One region of the Arthrobacter sp. 7Tela_A1 genome, then DNA from elsewhere that is predicted to be linked to it. Evidence: predicted binding sites of a transcription regulator. Region 1 holds the regulator's gene; each other region holds the start of a gene.

The links. Region 1 encodes HrcA, which represses chaperone genes, less so after heat shock. Its sites were predicted from a motif close to TTNGCACTCGNNNNNNNCGAGTGCNAA; they were not measured.
Region 2: a site for HrcA is predicted at 7,285-7,311, ahead of TVB01_RS07545 (Hsp20/alpha crystallin family protein). Genes of this name have one in related genera too.
Region 3: a site for HrcA is predicted at 1,844-1,870, ahead of groL (chaperonin GroEL). Genes of this name have one in related genera too.

What each region holds. Positions count from the first base shown of each region.
Region 1 is NZ_JAXIOO010000017.1:38,876-48,571, forward strand. It holds gene TVB01_RS09160 (PhoH family protein) at 1-600, opposite strand, end outside; gene TVB01_RS09165 (GerMN domain-containing protein) at 1,008-1,919, shown strand; gene TVB01_RS09170 (16S rRNA (uracil(1498)-N(3))-methyltransferase) at 1,951-2,730, opposite strand; gene dnaJ (molecular chaperone DnaJ) at 2,748-3,890, opposite strand; gene hrcA (heat-inducible transcriptional repressor HrcA) at 3,978-4,991, opposite strand; gene TVB01_RS09185 (DUF3097 domain-containing protein) at 5,158-6,000, shown strand; gene TVB01_RS09190 (DUF4870 domain-containing protein) at 6,153-6,581, shown strand; gene hemW (radical SAM family heme chaperone HemW) at 6,698-7,927, opposite strand; gene lepA (translation elongation factor 4) at 7,924-9,696, opposite strand, start outside.
Region 2 is NZ_JAXIOO010000013.1:9,968-19,663, forward strand. It holds gene TVB01_RS07515 (shikimate dehydrogenase) at 1-358, shown strand, start outside; gene TVB01_RS07520 (bifunctional sugar phosphate isomerase/epimerase/4-hydroxyphenylpyruvate dioxygenase family protein) at 379-2,214, shown strand; gene TVB01_RS07525 (IclR family transcriptional regulator domain-containing protein) at 2,303-3,076, shown strand; gene glsA (glutaminase A) at 3,182-4,138, opposite strand; gene gadC (putative glutamine/gamma-aminobutyrate antiporter GadC) at 4,135-5,880, opposite strand; gene TVB01_RS07540 (glutamate decarboxylase) at 5,899-7,281, opposite strand; gene TVB01_RS07545 (Hsp20/alpha crystallin family protein) at 7,549-7,959, shown strand; gene TVB01_RS07550 (alkene reductase) at 7,972-9,060, opposite strand; gene TVB01_RS07555 (PaaI family thioesterase) at 9,164-9,664, opposite strand; gene polA (DNA polymerase I) at 9,684-9,696, shown strand, end outside.
Region 3 is NZ_JAXIOO010000018.1:49,166-58,861, forward strand. It holds gene groL (chaperonin GroEL) at 57-1,694, opposite strand; gene TVB01_RS09520 (NINE protein) at 2,092-2,760, shown strand; gene TVB01_RS09525 (cold-shock protein) at 2,863-3,066, opposite strand; gene TVB01_RS09530 (LytR C-terminal domain-containing protein) at 3,255-3,872, opposite strand; gene TVB01_RS09535 (DUF3263 domain-containing protein) at 3,905-4,213, opposite strand; gene TVB01_RS09540 (uracil-DNA glycosylase) at 4,433-5,185, shown strand; gene TVB01_RS09545 (siderophore-interacting protein) at 5,218-6,063, shown strand; gene TVB01_RS09550 (threonine/serine exporter family protein) at 6,082-7,836, opposite strand; gene TVB01_RS09555 (lipid II:glycine glycyltransferase FemX) at 7,873-8,946, opposite strand; gene TVB01_RS09560 (LLM class flavin-dependent oxidoreductase) at 9,171-9,696, shown strand, end outside.

The sequences.
Region 1 (9,696 bases):
CCGCAGGTAGGGGTCGATCTTGTCGTTCAGGGTCCCCGGGAGAAAGCCAAGCCGCTCCCCCGCTTCGACGGCCGGGCGCGTGAGGATGATCCGGTTGACCTCCTTTTGCTGCAGCGCCTGTACGGCCTTTGCCATCGCCAGGTAGGTCTTGCCCGTGCCCGCCGGACCAATCCCGAAAACCACGGTATTGCGGTCGATCGCGTCAACGTAGTTCTTCTGGTTCAGCGTCTTGGGCCGGATCGTCCGCCCGCGGGTGGAAAGGATGTTCTGCGTCAGAACCTCGGCGGGACGTTCAGCGGTCTGGTCCCTGAGCATGGTGATGAGCTGTTCCAGCACCTGCGGCGTGACGCGGGTCTGGTGGCGCGCGAGGACCCTGACCTCATTCACCAGGCGGACAGTCCGGTCGACGGCCTGCGCAGGGCCCGAGACAGAGAGTTCGTTGCCCCGGACGTGGAGGTTGACCTCGGGGAAGGCGGACTCGATGACTTTCAAAGCCTCGTCATTCGCGCCCAGAGACTGGACCATATGCTCCGTGGAGTCAAAGACAATCGTCTGCTGGTCCTCGTGGATGGTGCCGATTCCTGCTGAAGATTCGGTCATATATACGGCCCCTCGGCCTCTCATCGCCCCTTATCAGGTCATCTTGGTCTAAAGCTGCACAACGGAATATTTGGCCCGGTGAACTCCCGGAGCAATTCCGCGCGCACAGCTCATTTAATCTTACTTGATCTGCGCCACGCCGTGCCGCCATGGAAGCAGGAGTCTAGCCGCAACAGGTACGGGAGGGGTCCGTGACGCGGGTTACGCGGTTTGTCTCGGCTTTGCATCGGCTCGGTCTCAATCAGGTTTCAGTCCCATCCCAGAACAGTTAAGTCACCGTTTTCGGGCCGCGGGCTGTGCCAAGCTTGGGGTCGTGCTGCGGCCGGATCCCCGCTCCGGACGCTCCCCCACATGCACCGCCCGGTCCCCGGACTGCGGGCACTGAGCAACGGAAGGCAGGGACAGCTATGGCAAGACAACGGCGGACCCGCATCCGAATCCTCCTCCTCGCAGCCTCAGTTCCGTTCTTCCTGCCCGGCTGCGGCGTCGTCGCCGAGCTGCCTACTACCTCGATGCCCGAATCGTTCAGCAAATCATCTGCGTCTGAAGGGCTGCCCATGGCGGTTTCGGCTCCCGCGGAGGCAACGGCCTCGAAAGTTGTCATGCCGGTCTACTGGCTGGCCCAGAACGAATCCGACATCCAGCTGTACCGGGAGTTCCTGCCGTCTGAAAACACGGGCGACCCGATTGGCGAAGCAGTACAGGCCATGACGGCGCAGGTTCCGCACGACAGCGACTACTTCACGCCCTGGCAGCCGGCGTCTGAGGTGACCGCCTCGATTTCGACCAAGAACGTCATCACGGTGGACATTACCTCCGACGCCTTCAAGGCCTCGCTCGACGCCGGCATGGCCCACCGGGCCGTTCAGCAGCTGGTGTACACCGCTACCGCCGCTGCGGCCAACGCCGGACTCACGACGGCGGGGCACAACACCAGCGTGGTTGTCCTGGTGGACGGCAAGGCAGGCTACCAGGCCTTCGGCCACGAGCTGCTGGCAAAACCCCTCGAACGCGACAAGAAGCTGCCCGCACCCATTTGGATCATCGACCCCCAGGAAGGCGACGGCGTCGAAACCTCCGTGACCGTCAGCGGTTCCGCCGTAGTCCGGGAGGAGAAACTTTCCTGGAGCGCCGAGCCGATCGTGAAGGGACGTCCGGATACGTCAGCCGCCACCACGGGCAGCGTGGCACTCGATGCCGCCACCGGTGAAACGGCACTATTCAGTGTGACCATCAAACTGGAACCGGGCGAATACAACCTGCGGGTCTTCCATGGCGATGGAGCCAACGAAGATTCGAAGCGTATTACTGTCTACTGACGCGGAGGACGCCCGGGCTGACTCGGGAGCTTTAGGACCAGCGGCCCAGCACGTGGTTCAGCAGCACCAGTGCTGCCGGGCCGGCGCTTGACGAGCGCAGCACGTGCGGCCCAAGGCGCACCGTGAGGGCACCGGCTGCACGCAGGGACTCCAGCTCCGCGGGAGAGATCCCGCCCTCGGGACCCACCACGACGGCAATCGAAATCCGGTCCCCCGCTGCACGGTCCTGCCCCTGGATCTCCAGTGACCCCACCGCGTCAACCAGTCCGGTGTCCGCATCTTCGTGAAGGACGAGCACAAGGTCCATGCCTGCCAGCCGCTGCGGAAGTGTCTTGGTATCAGCGACGCCCAGGACGACGGGCAGCCGGGAACGTCGGGACTGCTTGGCCGCGGACGTGACGACCGATTGCCACTTCGCCTGTCCCTTCGCTGCCTTCTCGGCGCGCCACCGCACAATGCTGCGCTCTGACTGCCAGGGAATGACGGCGTCGACCCCCAGCTCCGTAGCTGCCTCAATGGCCTGCTCATCCCGGTCCCCCTTGGCCAGGGCCTGGACCAGGATGAATTCGTGGACCGGGGCGGGCTCGGACTGGACTTCGCTGACCTCGATCTCCAGCAGGGCAGGCTCAGCGGAGCGGACAGTTCCGCGCAGCCGGATCCCGGCGCCGTCGACAATGTCAACGTCCTCGCCCGGAGCCAGCCGCTTCACCGAAACAGCGTGCCGGGCCTCCGGGCCGGTCAGCGCGAACACGCCTCCCGGCGCCGCCGCTGCCACCTGTTCGGGGTCGCCGAAAAAGATCGGGTTGGTCATGAAGTGCCAGCCGGCGGCTAGTGGTTGCCGAGGCGGTCTCGGAGCTTGGCGAAGACCCCCGGGCTGCTGGTGCCGCCGACGCGGCCTTCGGCGAACTGTTCGCCGCGAAGTTCAGCGAGCCGGCGGAGGAGTTCTTCCTGCTCGGCGTCGAGCTTCTGCGGCGTCTCGACCTGGACGTGGACCAACAGGTCCCCGCGGCCGTAACCGCGCAGGTGGGTGACGCCCAGGCCCTTGAGAGTGGTCACTTCGCCGGACTGGGTGCCCGGTTTGATGCTGATTTCCCGCGCTCCGTCGAACGTTTCCATGGTGATGACCGTGCCCAGGGCTGCCGCGGTCATGGGGACGGTCAGCGTTGCATGCAGGTCGTCGCCTTCCCGGACGAACACCGGATCGGCGTTGACGCGGATTTCCACGTAGAGGTCACCCTGGGGTCCGCCGGCAGTGCCGGCCTCTCCCTGGCCGCTGAGCTGGATGCGGGTGCCGGTGGCGACGCCGGCGGGGACCTTGATCGTCAGCGTGCGGCGGCTGCGGACCCGGCCCTCTCCGGCACACTCGTGGCACGGATCGGGAATGATGGTGCCGAACCCCTGGCAGGAACCGCAGGGAGCGGTGGTCATGACCTGGCCGAGGATGGAGCGGACGGCGCGCTGGACCTGCCCCGTGCCGTGGCAGATGTCGCAGGTGCGCGGTGAGGTACCGGGCTGGCAGCACGAGCCCTCGCAGGTGGGGCAGAGGACAGCGGTCTCGACGTCGATCTTCTTGTTGGTGCCGAAAACGGCGTCCTTCAGGTCGATGCGGACGTTGATGAGCGCGTCCTGGCCGCGGCGGGTACGCGAAGCCGGTCCCCGGCCGCCACCGGCGCCGGCGCCTCCGCCGAAGAACGTGTCGAAGATGTCCTGGAAGCCGAATCCCTGGCCGCTGAAGCCGCCGCCGAAACCGTTGTCGGTGCCGTTCTCCTGGCCGGTGGTGTCATAGACCCGCCGCTTCTGCGGGTCGGAGAGGACCTCGTAGGCGTGGGACACTGCCTTGAACTCGTCAGCGGCTCCGGGTGCGGTGTTGACGTCGGGATGCAGCTTGCGGGCAAGCTTGCGGTACGCCTTTTTGATTTCCTCGCCGGTGGCATCCCGGCTGACGCCGAGTACCTGGTAGTGATCACTCACTCGTGCACATCGCTTCCTGTGTTGCGTACCCCGTCAAGGGGCGGTTTATGTCTTTTCGACGGCGCCCGGAGGGGCTGCCGCTCCGGGTCACTCGTTCAGGACCCGGGAAAGGTAGCGGGCGACGGCGCGGACCGCAGCCATGGTATTGGGGTAGTCCATTCGGGTGGGACCAAGGATTCCTACCATAGCGGACGCGTCCGGGCCGTACCCAGTGGCCACCACCGAGGCCTCGGAGAGGGAGCCGTAGGGGTTCTCCGAACCGATGCGGACGGAGACACCTCTGGCGTCCTGCTCCATCTCTGAAAGCAGGCGAAGCATGACCACCTGTTCTTCAAGTGCTTCAAGGATCGGTCCGATGGTCAACGGGAAGTCTCCGGTGGCACGCGCCAGGTTCGCCGTTCCTGCCATGACCATCTTGTCCTCGCGGTTGATGCCCGCAAGCTGTTCCAGGCAGCGGCCGAGCGCCCCCGCGGTGCCGCGCAGCTGTACCGGCACCGTCGCGAGGCAGTCCGCGAGGTGGCTGGTGATGCGCGTTAGGTTGGTTCCCGACAGTCCCTGCAGGAAGTGCTGCCGGAGTTCGTGCAGGGCCGGCTCGGTGACCGGGGACGGAACGGTGATGACCCGCTGCTCAACCCGGCCCGTGGTGGAAATCAGGACAACCAGCACCTGTGCCGGTGCCAGCAGGACGAACTCGATATGCCGCACCTTGGCATTGCCCAGATGCGGATACTGGACGACGGCGACCTGGTTGGTGAGCTGGGCCAGCAGGCGCACCGTCCGGTCCAGGACGTCATCAATGTCCTCGGCACCCTCCAGAAGGTTCTGGATGGCACGGCGTTCGGCACTCGACAGCGGCTTCAGGTCCGAGAGCTGGTCAACGAAGAGCCGGTACCCCTTGTCGGTAGGGATACGTCCGGCAGAGGTATGCGGGGCAACAATCAGGCCCTCTTCTTCGAGGACCGCCATGTCGTTGCGGATAGTAGCGGAGGAGACACCGAGCCGGTGCCGCTCCACCAGGGCCTTGGAACCGACAGGTTCGCGGGAATGGACGTAATCTTCAACAATGGCCCGGAGCACCTCGAGCCGGCGTGGTTCACTCATGGTTTTCCCTCCCTTGTTGAAGTTCCTGCGGCACGTTTACGCCGATTAGCACTCGGCATACTCAAGTGCTAAGTCTAATACGTTCCGATGCCGTTGTTAGCATTGAATCTCCCGTGCCTGCGAGACCGCCGGCGCTTTGACCCGTGTCCAGGAACGAGGAAACCCCGTGCCGAACTTTGAATGGGGACCGAGGGATATCTCTGCCCCGGTCCGGAAAGCACTTCGGCAGGTCGGCGCCGAGAAGGGCCTTGTGCTGGAGGATGTCCAAACCGGCTGGGTAGGCGCCGTCCTGCGAACGGAAAAGTCCGGGGGCCTGCACCTCATGGTCCTTGAAGACGCCCGGGGACGCACCAAATCCTTTGAACTGGGCTTCGGCTTCCTCCTCGAAGGCGAACCCGTGGAGGTGGTTCCGGCAGTAAGGTCCTCCGCCCCGGCAGTGCAGCGCACCGCGTCCGGTTCGGTCGCCGTAGCGAACCAGCGGGCCCGCACCGCGCGGGCCAGCCGCATCTGGGTGGAAGGAAAGCACGACGCCGAGCTGGTGGAGAAGGTCTGGGGCGATGATCTGCGTGTTGAAGGCATCGTCGTCGAACCCCTCCACGGCGTGGACGACCTGGCTGCGGCGGTTCGGGATTTCTCCCCCGGGCCCGGACGGCGGCTGGGAATCCTGGTGGACCACCTGGTGCCGGGGTCCAAGGAATCCAGGATCGCAGCCGCAGCGATGGCCGTTCCCGGCGCAGCAGAGAACGTCCTGATCGTTGGCCACCCCTACGTGGACGTCTGGCAGGCGATCAAGCCCCACGTCATCGGACTGCAGGCCTGGCCCGTGGTCCCGCGTTCCGAAGACTGGAAGACCGGCATCCTGAAGGGACTCGGCTGGCCGCACCGTGACCACACCGACGTCGCCATGGGCTGGAAGAAACTCCTGGGTGCCGTGCGGACCTACGCGGACCTGGAACCAACCCTCCTGGGGCGGGTCGAAGAGGTCATCGACTTCCTCACCGTGCCCTAGCCCGGCAGGCCTTGCCGGCGCCGTCCCCCGGCTGCGGCGCCCCGCCGCGGCTGTGTTTGCCTGGACACGCCGCCGGACCCAGTACCCTTGATGAACAACAGGTACCCGTGGGTGCGAACCCTGCGTCATCTGAGAGTTAAAGGAATGCAACTGTGTCCAACACACGCCAGAACCATCCGCAGCGACCGGAAAACCACGGTTCACCAGCGCGCCCGGACTACCAGGGTGCACCCGCCAACGCCCTTCCGCTGACTGCTTCCGAAGACCGCCAGTGGGCAACACTGTCCCATTTCGGCGGCATCCTGGGCTTTGTGCCGTCCCTCATCATTTACCTGGTCTTCCGCGACCGCGGCCCGTTCACCGCACAGGAATCCAAGGAGGCACTGAACTTCACCCTGCCTCCCACCATCCTGGCGCTGGTCGCCTGGCTGCTGTCCTTCATCCCCGTTGTGGGCGGCTTTTTCGCGGTCTTTAATGCCCTGATCTGGATTGCCGTCGCCGTGGCTTCTGTTATTGCCGGCATCGAATGCAACCGCGGGCGGCCGTACCGCTACCGCTTCAACCTGCGCCGGATCCGCTGACGCATTCAGCGCCTCCGGCCGCCGCCGAAAGACACGCTGCACTAAGAGACCCGCCATACCAAGAGACCCGCCATCCCTTCAGGGAACGGCGGGTCTCTTGTGTTGAGCGGGCTACACTAAGGCAGCAGGCGGCGCACGACGGCGTCCGCCAGCAGGCGTCCCTTCAGCGTCAGCAGGACGGTTCCGGCCATGGCGGCCCGGGGATCAACCAAACCATCGGCAATGAGTCCGGCCACCGCAAGGCGGCCCTCCGGGCGCAGCCGGTCACGGGAAATTCCTTCGGCAAGCCGGGCTCGAAGCATGACGTCTTCGAGGTAACGGGTGTCTGCGTCCAGGGTTTCGCGGCCGACTGCCGGGGATTCCCCCGCCGCGATCCGGCCTGCATAGGCAGTGGGGTGCTTGGCATTCCACCAGCGGATGCCGCCGACGTGCGAGTGCGCACCGGGACCGACGCCCCACCAGTCATCGCTGCGCCAGTACGCCATGTTGTGCCGGCATTCATCCGACGGTGTCCGTGCCCAGTTGCTGACCTCGTACCAGCCGAGTCCGGCTGCTCCGAAAAGTTCATCGGCCAGCAGGTATTTGTCCGCGTGGTCGTCGTCGTCGATGGGCGGAACTTCGCCGCGCCGGATCCGTGCCGCCAGCTTGGTGCCGTCTTCAATGATCAGGGCGTAGGCGGAAATATGGTCCGGTTCGTAGCCAAGCGCTTCCTCAACGGAGTACTTCCAGTCCGCCAGGGACTCCCCCGGTGTGCCGTAGATCAGGTCCACGCTCACCTTGAGGCCGGCGTCGCGCGCCCATTTCACGGCCTGCGGCACCCGCGAGGGCGTGTGTGTCCGGTCCAGGACCGCCAGCACATGCGGAACAGCCGACTGCATGCCGAAGGACACGCGGGTGAAGCCGGCGTCAGCGAGCAGCTGCAGTGATTCCGGTGTGACTGAATCCGGGTTGGCTTCGGTGGTCACCTCGGCGCCCGGGGCCAGGCCCCACTGTTCGACGGCGGTGCCGAGGATGGCTGCGAGGTCTTCGGCCGGCAGCAGCGTCGGTGTTCCTCCGCCGAAGAAGACCGTTTCGACCGGGCGGTGCGGAACGCCGGAAGCCCTCAGGGCGCCGGCGGCGAAACGCACTTCCTGCTGCGCCGTCGCCGCGTACTCAACCTGCGAGGCACCCCCGCCAAGTTCCGTGGCCGTGTAGGTGTTGAAATCGCAGTAGCCGCAGCGGACGGCGCAGAACGGGATATGGACGTAGAGGCCGAACCGGCGCCCGGCTGCCTCCGTGGCAGCCTGGGCCGGCAGGATACCGTCCTTTGGCGCGGGATCCCCGAGGGGCAGTGCGCTGGGAGTCACTTCTTGGTTTTGTCCTTGGACTCGTCGGAGGACAGCGCGGCGACGAAGGCTTCCTGGGGAACCTCGACCCGGCCCACCATCTTCATGCGCTTCTTGCCTTCCTTCTGCTTTTCCAGCAGCTTGCGCTTACGGCTGATGTCGCCGCCGTAGCACTTGGCAAGCACGTCCTTGCGGATAGCGCGGATGGATTCGCGGGCGATGATGCGGGAACCAATGGCAGCCTGGATCGGCACCTCGAACTGCTGCCTCGGGATCAGCTCGCGGAGCTTTCCGGTCATCATGACACCGTAGGAGTAGGCCTTGTCCTTGTGGGTGATGGAGCTGAAAGCATCCACCTGCTCGCCCTGGAGCAGGATGTCCACCTTGACCAGGTCGGCCACCTGTTCGCCGTCGGCCTTCCAGTCCAGCGAAGCGTAACCGCGGGTCTTGGACTTCAAGACGTCGAAGAAGTCGAAAACAATCTCGGCCAGCGGCAGGCGGTACCGGATTTCCACCCGGTCCTCGGAGAGGTAATCCATGCCGCCCAGGACTCCGCGGCGGGTCTGGCACAGCTCCATGATGGCGCCGACAAATTCGCTCGGAGCAAGGATCGTGGCGGAGACCATCGGCTCGCGGACCTCTTTGATCTTGCCTTCCGGGTACTCGCTCGGATTGGTCACGGTGACCACCTTGTTGTCCTCGAGCGTCACCTCGTATTCCACGTTCGGTGCGGTGGAGATCAGGTCCAGGTTGTACTCACGCTCGAGCCGCTCACGGGTGATTTCCAGGTGCAGCAGGCCCAGGAAGCCCACCCGGAAACCGAAGCCCAGCGCCGCCGAGGTCTCGGGTTCGTAGACGAGCGCGGCGTCGTTAAGCATCAGTTTTTCCAGCGCATCGCGCAGCACCGGGTAATCCGCGCCGTCGATCGGGTAGAGCCCGGAGAACACCATGGGTTTGGCATCGGCGTAACCGGGCAGTGATTCGGCTGCCGGTTTGGCGAGGTTGGTGACAGTGTCGCCGACCTTGGACAGGCGCACGTCCTTCACACCGGTAATGAGGTAACCGACTTCGCCGACGCCCAGGCCCTTGGAGGGGGTGGGTTCGGGCGAGCTGACACCGATTTCCAGGAGCTCGTGGCTCGCACGGGTGGACATCATCTGCACGCGCTCGCGCGGCGAGAGCTTGCCGTCGACCACGCGAACGTACGTGACCACGCCCCGGTAGGTGTCGTAGACCGAGTCGAAGATCATGGCGCGTGCCGGTGCGTTGGGGTCGCCGACCGGTGCAGGAATGTCACGGACAATCTGGTCCAGCAGGGCTTCAACGCCGACGCCGGTCTTGCCGGAAACCTTCAGCACGTCCGCCGGATCGCCGCCGATCAGGTGTGCCAGCTCCTCGGCGTACTTCTCCGGCTGCGCTGCCGGGAGGTCGATCTTGTTGAGGACGGGGATGATGGTGAGGTCGTTCTCCATCGCCAGGTAGAGGTTGGCCAGCGTCTGGGCCTCGATGCCCTGGGCGGCGTCGACCAGGAGCACTGCACCCTCGCAGGCTGCCAGCGACCGTGATACCTCGTAGGTGAAGTCCACATGGCCCGGGGTGTCGATCATGTTCAGGGCGTAGGACTTGTCATCCAGTTCCCACGGCATCCGCACAGCCTGGGACTTGATGGTGATCCCGCGTTCGCGTTCGATGTCCATGCGGTCCAGGTACTGCGCCTTCATGTCGCGCTGCTGGACCACGCCGGTGAGCTGGAGCATGCGGTCAGCCAGGGTGGACTTGCCATGGTCGAT
Region 2 (9,696 bases), on a different contig from region 1:
CCTGGCCGGTCTCTTCCCGGATGCGGTTGTCCGCCCCGGCAGCCGCGAAGATCTTGCACCGGCCCTGTCCTCTGCGAACGGATTCGTTCAGGCAACGCCCGTGGGAATGCATTCGCATCCCGGCCTGCCGGTGGACCCGGAACTGCTCCGGCCCCAGACCTGGGTGGCAGACGTGATCTACCGTCCCGTCCGCACGCAGCTGGTTGACGCCGCTGAAGCGCGCGGCTGCAGGGTGCTCGACGGCGGACACATGGCGGTGGGACAGGCTGTGGATGCCTTCCGGCTCATCTCGGGTGTTGAACCTGATGCTGCCCGCATGCGGGCCCATTTCCTGGAACTGGTCAACAGCGGCCGCTGAGCCGCCTTCGAAAGGACTCCATGCGCACCTCTATTGCCACGGTCTGCCTCAGCGGCACGCTGGAAGACAAACTGCGCGCCTGCGCGGCTGCCGGTTTCGACGGCGTGGAGATCTTCGAACAGGACCTGGTGGTGAGCCCCTCCAGCCCCGAACAGATCCGCAGCCTGGCCGCCGGCCTGGGCTTGACGCTGGACCTTTACCAGCCCTTCCGGGACTTCGAAGGGGTGACCGAGGACCTGCTGGAGGAGAACCTCCGCCGCGCCGAGGCGAAGTTCCGGCTGATGGACCGGATGGGCATCGATACCATGCTGGTCTGCAGCAACGTAGCCACGGCTACTGTTGACGACGACGCCGTTGCCGCAGCCCAGCTGCGGCGCATGGGCGAGTTGGCCGCGCATTACGGGATCCGCCTGGCCTATGAGGCCCTGGCCTGGGGCCGGTTCGTCAGCGACTTTGAACATGCCTGGCGGATCGTGGAAATGGCGGACCACCCGAATGTGGGCACCTGTCTGGACAGCTTCCACATCCTTTCCCGCAGGTGGGATCCGGAAGCGATCGAAAAGATCCCCGCAGAGAAGATTTTCTTCGTGCAGCTGGCCGACGCGCCCGAACTTTCCATGGATGTGCTGTCCTGGAGCCGCCATTACCGGGTGTTCCCGGGAGAAGGTGCGTTCGACCTCGTGGGCTTCATGGGCCATCTCGTCCGCAGCGGCTATGACGGACCTGTTTCGCTGGAGATCTTCAACGATGTCTTCCGGCAGGCGGCCGAAGAACGGACGGCCGTTGACGCGATGCGGTCCCTGATTAGGCTGGCCGAGCGGACCTCGATCCACCTGCAGGAGGAAGGCTGCGGACACGGCACCATGGAGCTGGCCACGCTCCCTGGCGTGGGTGAACCGCTCGGATTCAATTTCGCCGAGGTGAAAGCCGGTGATCCGGAGCAGATCCGGACACTCCTCTACCAGCTTGGATTTACCAGCCTGGGGCAGCACCGCACCAAGCAGGTGGAACTCTGGGCCCAGAACAGCGTCCGGATGATCATTAACTGCCAGCAGGCCAGCGGCATGGCCCCGGGCATCTCAGCGGTGGGGCTGGATGTTCCCGACGCACCGGCCGCGGCATCACGGGCGCTGCAGCTCAAGGCAACCCCCGTAACCCGCCGCAGCCAGGCGAACGAAGAAGTGCTCCAGGTCGTCGCGGCACCGGATGGCACTGAAATCTTCCTGTGCCAGGCAGAGCCGGACGGCCCGGGCTGGACGAGCGAGTTCGGCGGCGGGACCACCGCCCCGGCTCCCGGAAGCATCACCGCGATTGACCACGTCAATCTCTCCCAGCCGTGGCAGCACTTCGACGAAGCCGTGCTGTTCTACGAATCAACCCTCGCCCTCTCTCCCCGTCCCAGCGTCGAGGTACCCAGCCCCATGGGATTGGTTCGGAGCCAGGTGATGCACAGCTCTGACGGTGCTGTCAGGATCGCATTGAACATTGCCCCGCTGGTGTTCGACGGCGCCGGCGACGGTTCCGGGTATCCGCAGCACGTGGCGTTCGGCTGCAGCGACCTCGTCAGCGTCGCCCGCACCGCCGTCGCCCGCGGCCTGGAGTTCCTTCCGGTTCCGGAGAACTACTACGAAGACCTGGAAGCCCGTTTCGGCCTGGACCAGGCGTTCCTGGCGACCCTCCGGGAGCTTAACCTGCTGTATGACCGTGATGCTGACGGGGAATTCCTGCACTTCTACACTGCCACGATCGGCAATGTGTTCTTCGAAGTCGTGGAACGCCGGCCCGGCTATGAAGGGTACGGCGCGCCCAACGCGCCCGTGCGGCTCGCGGCGCAGTATCAGCGGACCCGCGCCTGACCTGCAGGGATGCCTGCCCATAGCCCGCGCTTGTCGGGTAGGATCGTGCTCGGCGCCCGGAGCGGGGGCACGAGGGCAGGGGGACGTGGTGCGCAGCAGTCAGGCCTGGTACGTGAAGTCGGTAGAGAAGACCTTTGCCGTCCTTGGCGCCTTCACGGCTGATTCTCCCCGGCTGAGCGTGAGCGAGGTTGCTGCCGCTGCCGACCTGAGCCGTGCCGCGGCACGGCGGTTCCTGCTCACGCTGACAGACCTTGGCTATCTGGCCGGGGACGGCGCACGTTACCAGCTGGCTCCGCGTTCCTTGAATATCGGCTCCGCGTTCCTTTCGAGCCTCACTCTCCCGGCCCTGTCGGAACCGCACCTGAAAACACTCTCGGCGGATCTGCAGGAGACAGCGTCGGTCTGCATTCTTGACGGAGAGCACGTCGTCTATGTTGCCCGGATTACATCCCCGCGGCTGGTCAGCGTTGCGGTGCATGTGGGTACGCGTTTTCCGGCATGGGCGACCTCCATGGGCAGGGTCCTGCTCGCCGCCCTTGAGCCCGAAGACCTGGAGTCCCGGCTGGACCGGTCCCATCTGCGCCCCTACACGCCCAACACACTGTGGGACCGGGAAGGACTGCTGGCTGAAATCGACACCGTGCGCCAGCGCGGCTGGTCCGTCGTCCTCGAAGAGTATGAGGAAGGCCTGAGCGGAGTGGCCGTTCCCATTCACCAGGGGAACACAGTCGTAGGCGCCGTGAATGTCTCCCTGCACCATGGCAACGCCACGGACCCAGCCCTGAGCGAGACGGTGCTGCCCCGGCTGAAGGAAGCCGCTGATGCGATCTCCGCGGACTGCGGAATCCGGGTTACGGGCTAGACTCCGCCTTCAGGGCCGGCTTTCAGGCCGGGCAGCGAACTGCGGCAGAGGCCCGTTCGCCAACCTCCACCGCAGTCCGGTCTCTTCCGGAGTCCGCCTTTGCCTTTAAGGTGAGGCGTAATCCGATGCGTTGTACAGGTTCAGGTGCAGCGCCGAGGCAATCTGTGCCACGGCCCTGCGTGCGCGCACGCTGTTCCCTGCGGCGTCCAGCGGCGGGGAGAAGGCCGCGATGGCCAGGATCCCGGGCATGACCGCGAGGACACCTCCACCCACGCCCGACTTGCCCGGCAGCCCCACCCGGTAGGCCCAGTCGCCGGAAGCGGTGTAGAGCCCTTCCATCGTCATCTCCGCCAGCATGGGCGGAACAATGTCCGGGTGGGCGATGGCACCCTTCTTCGTGACGGGGTTCATGCCGCGGGCGGCGATCGTCGCTCCCATGGTGGCCAGGTCAACGGTGGTCACCAGGGTGGAACACTGGCGCGTGTACACGTCACAGGCCTCCATGGGATCCGAGTACATCGTCCCGCCCGAGTAGAGCAGCCACGCGATGGCACGGTTATGGAAGTTCGTGGACTGCTCCGAGTTGTTCACGGCATCGCTCAGGGTGATCTCCCGGCCGGCGAACGCGGACTGGGTGGCCAGAATCTTCTGCCAGCGCTCTTCCGCGCTTCCGGCCGGTATGAGCGACACCGTGGACATGGCTCCGGCATTGACCAGCGGCGACAGGGGTTTGTCTCCATGGAGGGCTACGGCGATGACCGAGTTGAACGGTTCGCCGGTGGGGTCTGCTCCCACCTTGTCGTGGAACTGGGGCAGGCCCACTTCATCCATGGCCCTTGCCATCGAGAACACCTTGGAAATCGATTCCAGGGCGAACTCGAAGTTTGAGTCGCCGGCCTCGAACACCTCGCCGTCGACGGTCACTACGCTGATGCCAAACAGCGCAGGATTCACCGAGGCGAGATAGGGAATGTAGCTGGCGTTCTCTCCGCCCTGGTCCGGACTGAAGTCACTGTGGGCACTGTTTACTGCAGCCTGGACTGCTGACCTGTCGACTTTCATACCGCTGTACTCCCGCCGGCCGCCGGGCCTGGCCGCCGCCGGTGGGCGCTGGCGCGCCCGCCCTGGTCCGACCCCCGGGATCCCGCACCGGCTGCCGAAGGCTTTCCGGAATGCTTCCTGGTGCCGGCTGTTGTGCCGGCACCGGCTGCGGCTCCGCCTGTGGCGTCAAATGACTGCTCCCACGTTTCGGACAGCTCTGCGGTAGCCGTGGAGGATTCGTTGACTGTTCCCGGGTGCTTGTGTTCGAGCTGCCAGGTAAAAGGCACAAACTCCGTCTGCGGGTCCTTCCAATGCGGCTTCCGGAACGCGTAGATGACCATGGGAAGGATAATGAGCAGCACCGCACCGCCAACGAGGATCCCCACGTAGGTTTCCGGGGATCCCACGGAGATCTGGTCAGGCGGAATGAAGCTGAAGACGAATGCCATCAGCGATCCCAGGAACCCGACGCCACCGATCAGCCACATGCCAATGTCGCCGCCGGGCACCCGGTAGGGACGGGGCCGGTTCGGCTGGCTGTAACGCAGGTAGATGGCGGCAGCGAACATCAGCAGGTACATGACCAGGTACAGGATCACGGTCAGCTGGCTCAGGATCTGGTAAGCCGCCTGAACCGAGGGCAGGACTACGTAGACAACGCCCAGGGCCGTGACCATAAAGGCCTGGAAGAGCAGGATGTGGGTTCCCATGCCGTGCTTGTTGGTGTGCTGCCAGAACCGGGGAAGATACCCGGCCCTGCCCACGGCGAGGAGGCCGCTGGACGGGCCGGCGACCCAGGTGACCACGCCTGCCAGCACGCCGATGAGGAGCATGCCTGCGACTATCGGAGAGGCCCATCCGATGCCGGCCCATTCGAACATGTCGTTGTAGGAGGTCAGCAGGCTCTGGGTGAGGTTGATGTCCGCCTGGGGGACCACGAAGGCTATGGCCAGGGTTCCCAGGACAAAGATCACCACTGTGCCGGCCGCTGCTATGAGCACTGCCAGCGGATAGTTCCGTGTCGGGTTCTTAACGTCCCTGACGTGGATGGCGTTCATCTCCATGCCTGCGTAAAAGAGGAAGATGCTGGCTGCGAGCACAACGTTTGAGAAGTTGGAGAAGTCCGGCAGGACCTCACCCCAGCCCATCTTGATCTGCGGAGTGTTGCCGGCGAAGTAGTAGGAGAACCCCAGGACAATCAGGATTCCGGCAGGGATCAGGGTGCCGATGATTCCGCCCCACTGGGCAACCTTGGAGAACGCAGCTGCACCGCGGAAGGCAATGAACGTGGCCAGCCAGTAGACCACCAGCACGACAGCCAGGACAAAGGCTTTGTTCCCCGAAAGCTGTGCGTCGATGTTTTCGTCGGTTCCCGTGTAGGCCAGGGATACCGCACCGAAGGTCAGGACCGTTGGGAACCATATGGTGACTTCTATGAAGAGCATGAACATCGCCAGGAACGCCCAGCGCGGCCCGAAAGCCTCACCAACCCAGCGGAACACGCCTCCCGTCTCCGGCCAGCCGGTCGCAAGTTCGGCGGCCACAATCGAAACAGGGACCAGGAAAACGACGGCGGCAAAGACGTAGTAAAAAATCGAACTCAGTCCGTATTCGGCCTCCGCCGGCAGGCCGCGAAGGCTGACAACAGCCACAATGTTCATGACTGCGAGTGCACCGACGGTGATCGACGCATTCTGCTTGGCGCGGCTTTTGCGGTCTGATGCTGATCCGGCGGATGGGGTCGATGCAGTGGAATCGCTCATACCATTCACCTCCTGGATCTAGTGATGGAATCCCGGGTGCTCCTGCTCCACGGGCATGGGGGCACTGAGGTTCTCCAGGTAGGAGGTCTCGGCCTGGATATCGGCCAGCAACCGTCCCGCGAGATCCATGCTCAGGCCGTTGCGCACCACGATCCGCTCGACCGTGAGATTGCTCAGGTTGTCCGGCATGGGGTAGGCCGGCACCAGCCAGCCCTTGAGCCTCAGGCGGTCGGCAAGGTTGTAAAGCGTCCACCTGCCGGTATGGCCCTCCTTGAGGCGCCAGGCGAAGACCGGAATATCCGAACCGTCGTTCCATAGTTCGAACGGCCCCATCTGGGAGATCCCGTGCGAGAGGAAGAGCGCCACGTCCTGGCTTGCCTGCTGGACTTTTTGATACCCGTCGAAACCGAGACGGAGGAACATGTAGAACTGCAGCACCACCTGCGCCCCCGGCCGGGAGAAGTTCAGCGCAAAAGTCGGCATGTCGCCGCCGAGGTAGCTCACGTAGAAGATCAGGTCTTCCGGGAGCCACTGCCGCTCGCGCCATACCACCCAGCCCAGTCCCGGGTAGACCAGTCCGTACTTATGGCCAGACGTGCTGATTGAATGCACGCGTTCAATCTGGAAATCCCAGTCCAGGTCCGGCTGGATGAACGGGGCGATCATGGCACCCGAAGCACCGTCCACGTGGATGGGGATGTCCAGTCCGGTGGAGGCCTGGATGTCGTCGAGCTTGGCGGCAACCTGCTTCACCGGCTCATACATGCCGGTGTAGGTCACCCCCATGATGGCCACGACCCCGATGGTGTTCTCGTCAACGTACTTCTCCAGCTCAAAGCCATCGAGGCATTTGTGCTCCTCGCTGATCGGCACCAGCCTGGCCTCAACGTCGAAGTAGTTGCAGAACTTCTCCCAGCAGACCTGGACGGCCGAGCTCATCACCAGATTCGGTTTCCCGGTGGACTTGCCCTCTGAGCGCCGCTTGTGCTGCCACAGCCGTTTGAAAGCCAGGCCGCCGAGCATGCAGGCTTCGGAAGAACCAATGGTTGACGTGCCGATCGTGCCTTCGGGATCGGGGGAATGCCACAGTCCCGCCAGCATCTTCCAGCAGTACTGCTCGATTGCAGCTGTCTGGGGATACTCGTCCTTGTCGATCATGTTCTTGTCGTAGGTCTCGGCGTAAAGCCGGTTCGCCTCGTCGTCCATCCAGGTGCTGACGAAGGTGGCGAGGTTCAGCCGGGCATTTCCATCGAGCATCGTCTCGTCGTGCACGATCTGATAGGCGGTTTCCGGCATCATCTCGTGCTGCGGAAAGGAGTTCTTCGCCACTTGCGTGGCCTCGCCCGGCCGGGAAAACACCGGGTTGACCGTAAAGAACTCCTGGGGATCGTTCTGCGGCATGGCTTTGACCTCTCGTAAGGAGTGTCCCCATTGAGAAAGCTGGCCGTCACAGGGTGCGCACCCGACTATACGCGCCGGCGTCTGTGCCATGCCAGACATCGGCACCAGGTATCCGGGGCGAGCAGACAGATAGTTAAACGAGTATTCTCCACGGACCGAAGTGATCCACCGTGCGGACAGTGTGCCTGCCGCGGAACCGTTGAGCACGTGTCATGGCGCGCGTAGGCTGAACGCACCATTCGACTCCCAATCAGCAGGAGACCCGCCATGGCCGGACTGACCCGCCGAGACCGCTTTGAACTGCCGGAACCGATGCGCCGCTTCATTGAAGGCGACTGGGACGTCCCCGCTTTCCGAGTGGAAGAATACCGGGACGGAGACAATATGGTTGTCCGCGCTGAACTGCCCAGCGTCGATCCGGAGAAGGACCTGGATGTCACGGTGACGGAGGGCTCGCTGCGCATTCACGGTGAGCGGCGCGAATCCGCCGAGCACAAGGCACGGACCGGGTACCGCAGCGAGTTCAAATACGGGTCCTTCACCAGGGAAATCCCGCTCCCGCCCGGCGCTGCCCAGGAAAACGTGTCGGCGTCCTATAACGACGGCGTCCTGGAGGTCCGGGTGCCGTTGCAGCCCGGCGGCGGACAAGGGCGGAAAGTCCCGGTGAACCGGGCCTAGTGCTGTTCCCGGCTAGGCGCCGGCTTCCGCATACACCGGGTAATCCGTATAGCCTTCCGCACCGTCCGTGTAGAAGGTCGAAGGATCAGGTTCATTGAGGGGCAGGCCCTCGCGCCAGCGGCGCACCAGATCCGGATTCGCGATAGCTGGACGCCCGACGGCGACAGCGTCGCACAGACCGTCTGCGAGCAGGCCGGCTGCGACCTCATGGGTGGTCACGACGCCGAAACCAGTGTTGAGCATGACAGGACCGCCGAACCGCTGCCTCAGGGACTGGACCAGTTCGCCTGCCGGATCCGCATGCAGGATGCTGAGGTAAGCAGGCTTCAGCGGTGCGATCGCGTCCACCAGGAATCCGTAGGTCGCCAGGACGTCATCCGGGTCTGTTTCCCAGGCGTCCTGGATGTTGTGTTGGGGAGAGATCCGGAGGCCTACGCGTTCCGCCCCGATTGTTGCGGCGACGGCCGTGAAGACTTCCACAACGAAGCGTGCCCGTGCCTCCGGGGAGCCGCCGTAGGTGTCGGTGCGGCGGTTCGACGCAGGGCTGAGGAATTCATGGAGCAGATAGCCGTTCGCCCCGTGCAGTTCCACTCCGTCGAATCCGGCATCAATGGCGGCCACTGAGGCCTGCACGAAATTGTCGCGAACGGAATCCAGTTCGAGTTCGCCCAGTTCGCGCGGCACAGCGCAGGGGAGCTTGCCGCGGGGCGTGCGGATGACGCCGTCGACGGCGATGGCGCTGGGAGCCACGGTTTCGTAACCGCCGTTGATCTCCGGATGCGTGGCACGTCCGGCGTGCATGACCTGGGCGAAAATGCGGCCGCCCTCGGCATGGACAGCGTCGGTGACGGCGCGCCAGCCTTTGACCTGGGCAGCGGTTACGAGTCCGGGCTGCCCGCTGAAGCCCTGGCCTTCAGGGCAGGGATAGGTTCCTTCGGACACGATCAGTCCCAGCGATGCGCGCTGGCGGTAGTGTTCTGCGACCAGCGGGCCCGGGATGCCGTCCGCTCCGGAACGGACGCGGGTCAGGGGAGCCATCACCAGCCTGTTCGGCAGGTGGTAGGAGCCGATGGGCACGGGGGAGAAAAGGTCAGTCTGCACAAATTCCTTTCGGCACGCAGCACAAGGCGTGCGGTGGAGGGGTCATTTGCGCCAACCGCGGCCGGGCTGAACGTATTCCCGCGCCCGTCCCTGATCCGGGGTTTCAGCTGCCAGCCGCCCTAACCTCTCGAATCAGGTTCGTGATCCTCGCGGTGGAGAGCCTGCGGCCTTCATCGTCGGTCATCACCACCTCGTGGGTGGTGACTGTTCCGCCCAGGTGGACCGCCGTCGCGGTACCGGTGACGAGGCCCTTGGAGACCGGCCGGTGATGGGTAGCCCCCACCTCGATGCCCACGGCGTACCGCCCGGGACCGGCGTGCAGTGAGGCGGCAAAAGAGCCAAGCGTTTCAGCCAGGACCACGTGGGCGCCGCCGTGCAGGATCCCCGCAACCTGCTGGTTCCCCTCCACGGGCATGGTCGCTACGATGCGGGAAGGGGACATTTCCGTGAACCGGATGCCCAGCTTCACCACCAGGGCGCCAACCCCCGATTCCCCCAGCCAGGGGTGCAGTTCCGCCGGCACACCGGCCTCGATCAGTTCCTGCTGCTTGGGGATCCCGCCCTGCGCGGGGCCAGCCTGGCCCGGCGTGAAAATGTCGCTCATGCCCACTAGGCTTACACCTGTGAGTGAAACTG
Region 3 (9,696 bases), on a different contig from region 1:
TACCGCGCTCCTGCGCATGTGGTGCTGGCGGCCCGGGGGGGGGCCGGCCGGTGGGACTAGAAGCCGCCCATACCGCCCATGCCACCCATCTCGTCGCCGCCGCCCATGGCCGGTGCGGCCTTTTCGGGCTTGTCAGCAACAACAGCTTCGGTGGTCAGGAACAGACCGGCGATGGATGCAGCGTTCTGCAGCGCCGAACGCGTTACCTTTACCGGGTCGTTGACGCCTGCAGCAAGCAGGTCCTCGTATTCGCCGGTTGCGGCATTCAGGCCGAAGCCCTCGGGCAGGCCGCGGACCTTGTCGGCGACAACGCCCGGCTCGAGGCCGGCGTTGAAGGCGATCTGCTTCAGCGGAGCATCGATGGCAACCTTGACGATGTTGGCGCCGGTTGCTTCGTCGCCTTCGAGGTTCAGGTTGGCGAATGCCTTCTGGCCGGCCTGGATCAGGGCCACGCCGCCGCCGGCGACGATGCCTTCTTCAACCGCTGCCTTGGCGTTGCGGACAGCATCTTCGATGCGGTGCTTGCGTTCCTTGAGCTCAACCTCGGTTGCGGCACCGGCCTTGATGACTGCAACGCCGCCGGCCAGCTTGGCCAGGCGTTCCTGCAGCTTCTCGCGGTCGTAATCCGAATCGGAGTTCTCGATCTCGGCGCGGATCTGGTTGACGCGGCCGGCGATTTCGTCGGCGTCGCCTGCACCTTCGACGATGGTGGTCTCGTCCTTGGTGACAACAACCTTGCGTGCCTTGCCGAGCAGGTCCAGCGTGGCGTTCTCAAGCTTGAGGCCAACTTCTTCGGCGATGACCTGACCGCCGGTGAGGATGGCGATGTCGGCCAGCTGGGCCTTGCGGCGGTCGCCGAAGCCCGGAGCCTTGACGGCTACGGACTTGAAGGTGCCGCGGATCTTGTTGACCACCAGGGTGGCCAGTGCTTCGCCTTCGACGTCTTCGGCGATGATCAACAGCGGCTTGCCGGACTGCATGACCTTCTCGAGGACGGCAACGAGGTCCTTGACGTTGGAGATCTTGGAGTTGACGATCAGGATGTACGGATCCTCGAGGACCGCTTCCTGGCGCTCTGCGTCGGTGACGAAGTAGCCGGAGATGTAGCCCTTGTCGAAGCGCATGCCTTCGGTGAGCTCGAGTTCCAGGCCGAAGGTGTTCGATTCCTCGACCGTGATGACGCCTTCCTTGCCAACCTTGTCCAGTGCTTCGGCGATCAGGTCGCCGATCTGCTGGTCACCGGCGGAGATGGAAGCCGTAGCAGCGATCTGCTCCTTGGTTTCGATTTCCTTGGCAGAGGCGAGCAGCTCGGCGGTGACGGCTGCGACAGCCTTCTCGATGCCGCGCTTCAGGCCCAGCGGGTCGGCGCCGGCAGCAACGTTGCGCAGGCCTTCCTTGACGAGGGCCTGAGCCAGGACGGTAGCCGTGGTGGTTCCGTCACCGGCGACGTCGTCAGTCTTCTTGGCAACTTCCTTGACCAGCTCGGCGCCGATCTTCTCGTAGGGATCGTCGAGTTCGATCTCCTTGGCGATGGAAACGCCGTCGTTCGTGATGGTGGGGGCGCCCCACTTCTTTTCGAGTACGACGTTGCGGCCACGCGGGCCGAGCGTGACCTTGACGGCGTCGGCGAGGGTGTTCAGGCCCCGCTCAAGGCCGCGGCGTGCCTCTTCGTCAAATGCAATGATCTTGGCCATAACGGCTATCGTCCTTCCGGAACAGTCATGCTTGGATGTTGCATTCCTTCTGAGGTGCCCGCGACGGACGGGACGAATCGCACGATCTCTTTACGCGCGTTCCGCCCCTCACCCCAGCGGCTTGCTGGTTCACTCAACACCGGCGACTTTTAGCAGTCAGCCCGCAAGAGTGCTAAGTCAATAATTAGCACTCCCGCACCGGGAGTGCAAGCAGTCACGGCCGGTTGTGACCGGGGCTTCCTTCCAGAACCCGCACGGGAACCTGCTCGCCCCACCGGGGACCGTCAGCTGCCTCCAAATCGCTGCCCGGCAGCGTAGATTGGTCCCATGCGCGCCCTTTCGTTAGCAACGGGTTCCCTGCGGGCGGCGTGACCCCGAGATCTCCAGGAGAAGGCATATGGCGACGAACGAGCCCCCCTCAGGGCAACCAACCCCGAACCAGCCGGAGGACCAGGACCCCTCGGCGCCGGCTGCACATGGTTCCAGTGCCGCCCCGCCCCCTTATGGCCGTCCGCCCGGAGATTACGATGAGTCGGCTTACCAGTCCCAGGAACCAGGCCGCCATCCGGGCCAAGGCCCTGGTAGCGCTTCAGGGCAGGACCCCTACCAGGGCGAGTATCCGGGACCGGGACGCTACGCGGAGCCAGGGCACCCGGGCCAGTACCACGGGGAGTACCAGTCCACTGGCCAGTATCGAGGCCCGGGACAGTACCAGGGTCCGGGACATTTTCAGGGTGCCGGCCAGAATCCATATCCGCCGGGCCCGCCGCCCGGCTACTACCAGCAGCCCGGGCCTCCCAATACTTACCAGCAGGGTTACCAGCCCCCGTATGGCTGGGCGCCACCGAAGTCCCGTCTGGCAGCAGGTTTGCTCGGCATCTTCCTGGGCGGCCTCGGAATCCACCGCTTCTACCTCGGCTACACCACCATCGGCGTCGTTCAGCTGCTGGTCACGCTCTTCACTTTCGGTGCCGGCGCGATTTGGGGATTCGTCGAGGGAATCATGATCCTGGCCGGGGCCCAGACCTTCCGGACTGATGCGCGCGGGATGCCGCTGCGGGAGTAGTGCCGGGGGCCCAAGAGCAGGGCACCCAACACGCGGAACCGGAAAGAGCCGGCCGCCCCTGGATTCAAGGGGCCGCCGGCTCATCTGTTTGGTGGGGTCCGGCTAGACCGTCCGGACGTCTTCAGCCTGGGGACCTTTTTGTCCCTCACCGATCTCGAATTCCACCCTCTGGCCCTCTTCCAGCGTCCGGTACCCGGCCGACTGGATGGCCGACCAATGGACAAAAACATCAGTCTGGGCCTCATCGACTGTGATGAACCCGTACCCCTTTTCGCCGTTGAACCATTTGACGATGCCCTGCGCCATGCTTCACTCCCCTTGTTCAGTTCAGTCCCGGGGGTGGTACTCCGCCGGAACAACTGCCGGGAGATCCGCGCCGAGGTGTGGCCGGACCGCTGTTACCCCGGCGGCTGGGGCTAACTTTAGCTACAGGGAACCGCCTGCGGTCCGGGGCGGGAAAACAGTTATCGAGTTTTAACTCAATACCGGCTCTCTTACTGGAAACCGGGGCCCGCCACGACTGTCACATTAGAGAATTCAGGCGACTCGCTGAGCGTCGGGATTCTCAGGAGGGCAGACAGCTCCTCGGCGTTGGCGCGCTGGGCCTCGCCATTGTAGAAGATGACCGAGCTTTGCAGCGGAGCTCCGGCCCAGTTGCCAACGGACGAGGTGATCCAGCCATCGACGCCGATCCGGGCGGAGATGCCGGCCCCCAGGCCGCTGATTCCGCTGGCATTCAGGACGACCACCGGCTGGGTCTTGTCTGCCGTGGGGGTCGATTCCACGGGGGTCGGCTCCGGGCTGCTGGACGGCGGCTCGGCAGGCGATGCCGACGGTGACGGCGAGCTGGACGGTGTCGCCGAGGCGCTCGGGGACGCAGATTCAGTCGCTTCCGTTTCCGCGGCCACCGGTGTCGCGTTGCCGTCAGCGCCGATGCCGAGCCGGGGCAGGACCACATACGCGGCCAGCCCGACGAGGAGTGCCAGGACACCAACCGTAATGATCAGGCCAATACCACTCGAGCGCGCAGGGATGAGGCGTTCGCGGTGGACGCCCTGCCGTGTGGAGGTCTCCGGGACCTTATCGAACTCGTCCCTGGGGTATTGGCTCATGGTTGCGTTGTCTGTCCTTGATCTGTGGGTCCCTACGCGTCGGCGCCCAGGCGGCGGGCGGTGCGCGCACGCTGGCGTGTAGTACGTAGTCTACGCAGCCTCTTCACCAGCATCGGATCGTGTGCCAGCGCTTCCTCCGTGTCGATCAGCGCGTTGAGGATCTGGTAATAGGCAGTCGCAGAGAGCCCGAAGAGATCCCGGATGGCCTGTTCCTTGGCCCCCGAGTACTTCCACCACGAACGTTCCAGCGAGAGCATCTGCTGCTCGCGTTCGCTCAGGGGGCTCTCGGGGTCGACGGTGCCGTCCGGTGAGAAGGCCCCGGCTTCGGCTGATCCTGCCACTGAGTGTCCCCGTCTCCTGGTCTGTTCCCCCAGGGCGCCGCAGCACGGCACGCCGGTGTGGGGGAAGAGTCTGTGTCCAGCAGTAATCCTAAACCGGAATAACAGCCTTGTCATTTAGGTCTGCCGTGGATCCGGTTGGGATTCCGGCGCCAGATATTCAAGACTGGACAGGTGAGAAAGAGTGAAGAGCCGGCATTGTTCCCTTTGGATCCTCCCGGCATGCCCGGCGGTCAGCAGCAAGCCGGCGACAGCACGCCCATTCCTTTCACCAGCGGGACACCGCTGACGTCGCTGATGGCTGCGGACTGGGCCGAAGCCCTTGAGCCGGCGGCTGCCCTGATCCACCGGCTGGGAGACGAGCTCGAACGCCGTCGAAGTTCCGGAGCCCATATCCTGCCCGCTCCCCAGAACATCCTGCGTGCCTTCCGCCGGCCCATGTCCGAGGTAAAGGTGCTCATCGCAGGACAGGACCCGTACCCAACCCCGGGGCACGCCGTCGGCCTTTCCTTTTCGGTGGACCCGGCAGTCCGGCCCCTGCCGCGGTCCCTGGCCAACATTTATAAGGAACTGCAGGCGGACCTCGGCATCATGCCCGCCGGACACGGAGACCTCAGCGCCTGGACGGAACAGGGGGTACTGCTGCTGAACCGTTCCCTCACAGTCGATGCCGGCGCGCCGAACTCCCACCGCGGCCGCGGCTGGGAGGACATTACGGATCTGGCCGTCCGGGCCCTGGCAGCGCGGCGGGGTGCTGACGGATCACCGCTTCCGCTTGTCGCCGTCTTGTGGGGACGGCAGGCGCAGGCCCTGGCACCTTTGCTGGGCGGGGCCCCGAGGATCGAGTCGGCCCATCCCAGTCCCTTGTCCGCTTCCCGGGGATTCTTCGGATCCCGTCCCTTCAGCCGCGCCAACCAGATGTTGCTCGCCCAGGGCAGCACCCCGGTGGACTGGCAGCTTCCCGGGGTACCGTAGAAACAGTCCCCCCTTACCAGGAGAAACAACTCATGCCTGAAGCACCCGCCACACGTTCCCCTGCTCCGGTCCGGCGCGCAAGGCCCGTCCACACGATGCAGGTCCTGCGCCGGGAACAGCTCTCCCGGCACATGGTGCGGATTGTCGTTGGCGGCCCCGGGTTCGAGTCGTTCCACCCCAGCGACTGCACGGACGCCTACTGCAAGATCTGGTTCGGGCCCGACGGCCGCCCGCTGGACGGCTCGGTGAGCCTGGAAACGCTTCGTGAGCAGACGGAACGGGAAAACTGGCCGGTCTCACGGACGTACACCGTCCGCTGGGTGGATACCGTGAAGCGGGAGCTGGCCATGGACTTCGTGGTGCACGGGGCGGAAGGCCTTGCCGGACCGTGGGCCGCCGGAGCCCAGCCCGGTGAGACGATCACGTTCGGCGGCCCGGGCGGCGGTTTCTCGCCGGATCCGGACGCTGACTGGTATCTTTTCGCAGCTGACGAGTCCGCCCTTCCTGCCACGGCGGCCGCACTGGAAGCACTGCCGGCCGACGCCATCGGTTCCGCGCTGATAGAAGTCCACGGCCCGGAAGATGAGCTGCCATTGACCGCGCCCGACGGCGTACGCATCACCTGGCTCCACCGGGGAACGGCCGCAGGAGCGGGGCGGGTCCTGGCTGAAGCAGTGGCCGCCTACCCCTGGCCGAGCGGGCACGTCCAGGTTTTTGCCCATGGTGAACGCGAAGCCATGAAGGAACTCCGGGAAATATTCTTCAACCGGCATGGACTCGAACGGGACCAGGTCTCGCTCTCCGGCTACTGGGCAGCGGGCCGGACCGAGGACGCCTTCCAGGCGGAGAAGCGGACCCCTATCGGCAAGGTTCTCTGACCCCCGGTATCCGCGCCGTCAGCGCCGGCGGTTGCGGCGGTCATTTCCGCTGAGGTTGCGGGTCAGCGGACGGGCCAGGTTGTCGCCGAATACCACTCCCCCGGCGATTGCCAGGATGACGGTGAGGGCGTTGAAGAGTCCGATAACGCCGTCGGAGATATCCTCCAGCCCGATGCTCAGGCCGTACATGGAACGGAAGATGCTCAAGCCGGGGAACAGGAACAGGATCGCCGGCACGGCGATCACCAGCTGCGGCGCGCCCATCCGCAGGGCGACGATCCGGCTGGCCATGCCGATCGCGATCGCTGCGACAGCCGGTGTCAGCCGTGGACCCACGCCCACCGCTTCTGACAGGGTCCCCACCAGGAACCCGCCCACGCCGATCAGCACGGTGGGCAGCACCAGGTTCACCGGGGACTGCTCGGTGATGCTGATCGTGGCCAGGGCTACGGCGAGTATCAGCACCGTGACGGCGAACGGGTACTGGGACGACGTCTCTTCAGTCACTTCCAGGTAGGGCATGCCCAGCAGGGCCCCCACCACCAGTGCGACGGCGATTCCCGCGACAATGGCGCCGAAGCTGAGGAAGGCGGACAGGAAGCGGCCGGCGGCGGTCACCGGGAAGCCGTTAATCGCATCCTGCACGGCGGAAACCAGGCGTCCGGTGGGCAGCAGCAGGAGGATGCCCCCTGCCACCACGATTCCGGGCGCGATGTTCAGGTCCACGGAACCGCTGGCGTCCAGCCACCAGAACAGCATGGCGAGGGCGGTCACGAGGAACCCGCTCGCGGCGGTGGTGAAGAAGTCCGGCACCCGCCAGCGTCCGAGCACCCGCTGCAGCAGGCTGACCAGGATAGTGCTGCCGAATCCAACGGCTGATCCCAGCGGCCCGCCGCCGATAAACGCGACAATCGCTGCGGCAAACAGGCCGGCGGAAAAGGTGACAGCCCACCGCGGGAAGGGCTTCGGCTTATGGACTATCTCACCCAGCCGGGCTGACGCCTCGGCACGGGTGATGTGGCCGTCCACGATGTCAGTGACCAGCCGGTGCACCAGCGCCAGTCCCGCATAATTGTTCGTCCAGGACCGGACGACGCGCATGACCGTAATGGGCGTCTGGTCCTTGGGCGAGTAGTTCAGCAGCACCGACTGGTTGGTGATGTCCACTTCGATGTTGTCGAGTCCGTAGGCCGCGGTCACGGCGATTATGGCGGTTTCCACTTCGAGGGCACCTGCACCGTACCGGAACATGGTCTCTGCCATGCCCAGGGCAAAGTCGAGGGTCTTCCGCGCACTGGCGTCCGGACCGCCGGACCGCACCCGGGGGTTGGCGTAGGGGCTCCCGGCCAGTCGTTCCACGATTGACATAGCCTGCGTCGGCGGTGCTTCCCCCTGCACCAGGCGGCGCAGCATCCGCCGCGCCGCTGCCGAGGACGAATCCGTGCGCTGGGCCGCCGAGGGGCTGTGCTGGCGGGGCGTCGTCTTGCGTGCCCGCGGCTTGCCGGTACGGGGCGGAACACCGGCCGCTGCCTGACCTCCCCGCGGTCCAGCAGCCGCGCGCTGGCCCTTGGGGGCGGCGGACGGGTCTTTTGCGGCAGTACCCTTCTCCAGGCGTGGAACGGAGGACGTAGCCGGCGGCGGCTTGGGCTTGGTGCTGCGCAGGCCAGCGGCGCTGCTCCGCTCCGCCCGTTCGGGTGCCTTGATCACAGGGATCAGCCCTGCTGCCGGTTGCGTGCTCAGGGCAGCGTTGCGGCGCTCATTCTCATTCTCCACAGTGTCCACCCCTTTGGCCTCGTCGTGGCGTGCGGTTTAGTAGAACGGCTGGTGATGCCTGCGCCAGTAGATCTGGCGGGTCACACGTTCACCGATGGTGTTCCAAATCCGGTACCGCATCGGGTCCAGCACCAGGTCCCAGCACCCGGCAAAGTCCGTGACGGTCTTGGAAAAGCTGGTCTTGAACAGGCCCAGCCCGTGGTGGGGATGCTCCTTGTTCTTGAGTTCGCTGCTCGGCGGTGTGCCGCAGAAATCGTATTCCTCGATACCGAAGTCTTCCTTAAGTTCGGTCAGCGCAGTCCACTGCACCAGGTGGGAATCCCCATACTGCTTGCGCCGCGGCTTGGAGCCGCCGTCCTTGTACGTACCCTTTTTGCCATAGGCGATGACGAACGCACCGACACTCGGCTCACCGTCTTCGAACGCAAAGTAGAAGCGGCCCTGTCCGGCGGCCGTGAAGTTTGACCAGAAGCGCTGGTAGTACTCGTAGGAGCGCATCCTCGCCGCAGAGCGGTCCTCGATGTGGCTCATCAGTTTGTACATGGCGCGCATGTTCTCTTCGGTGGGCTCCACGCGGCGCACGTCGGCCTCTTCGCGGATCGCCCGCCGGACGGCGTTGCGGGCACGGGAGGAGATGTTCTTGAGGATCTGTTCCGTGTCAGGCGTCGTGTCCAGCAGTGCGGTGGAGTCGTTGGGCTGGAGATTGAAGGTCTTGACCAGTCCGGCGTCGCGGAAGAGTTTTTGGACGTCTTCTCCGTCCACGATGTCCGGCTCCACCTTGAGTGCGAAGACCCGGCGGCCGCTCTCCTTGGCAAACCTGCCCAGTGCCCGTGCCATGGCCGGCACGTCTTCGGCTGCGGCGGCGTCGGGACCCTTGATGAGGTACCAGAGGCTGCCCAGGAGCGGGACCTTCTTTTCGATGACCAGGTTATAGGACGTGTAGTCCTCACACGTGAAGACAACGTAGACGGGGTTCCAGCCGTGGTGCGATTTGACCTCGGCGTAGGCGGCGGACTGCAGGACGTTGCCGCCGTTGGGGTTTGCCTGGACGCGGCTGTCCCAGTCCGCAATCTCCTCAGGCGTGGCCAGGCGTGCACTAAAGTCTCGCAAAGTTCCTCAACTGTCCTCGGTTGGTGGATCTGTCGTCGCCCCCGGGCACGGAGCCGCGCTCCGGACCGGTTTCCAGTCTATCTGCGAGCGCGGGGCGCTCCGTGCGGCCGGGTGCGGCGCGGCGGAGCAGGCCCCCGCCGGACCGGCGGGGAATAGCCTTGCGCCACGACAGGTTAGGCTCGTCATTAGATGCATTTGCATGGGATCGAGAAAAGGCGGACTGAGTGGCACAGCAGATTGAACTGGGACTGGACACGTTTGGAGACGTGACGTTCGACGGCGGGGGCAACAAGCTGCCGATGCCCCAGGTCGTCCGCAACGTGGTCGCGGAGGCCGTCCTGGCCGATTCCGTGGGACTCGATTTCATCGGCATCGGTGAACACCACCGGGACGACTTCGCGGTGTCCTCGCCGGAGACCGTGCTGGCAGCCATCGCAGGACAGACCAGCCGTATCCGTCTGGGATCCGCGGTGACCGTCCTGTCCTCCGACGACCCCATCCGGGTCTACGAACGTTTCGCAACGCTCGATGCCGTGTCCAACGGCCGTGCAGAAGTCATCCTTGGCCGGGGTTCCTTCACAGAGTCCTTCCCCCTCTTTGGCTACGACCTGGCTGATTACGAGGTCCTGTTCGAAGAGAAACTAGATTTGTTCACCAAGCTGCTGGCCGAACAGCCCGTCAGCTGGGAGGGGACCACCCGGCCTCCCCTGCGCGACGTGTTGGTCTATCCCCCCACGGAAAACGGCGCGA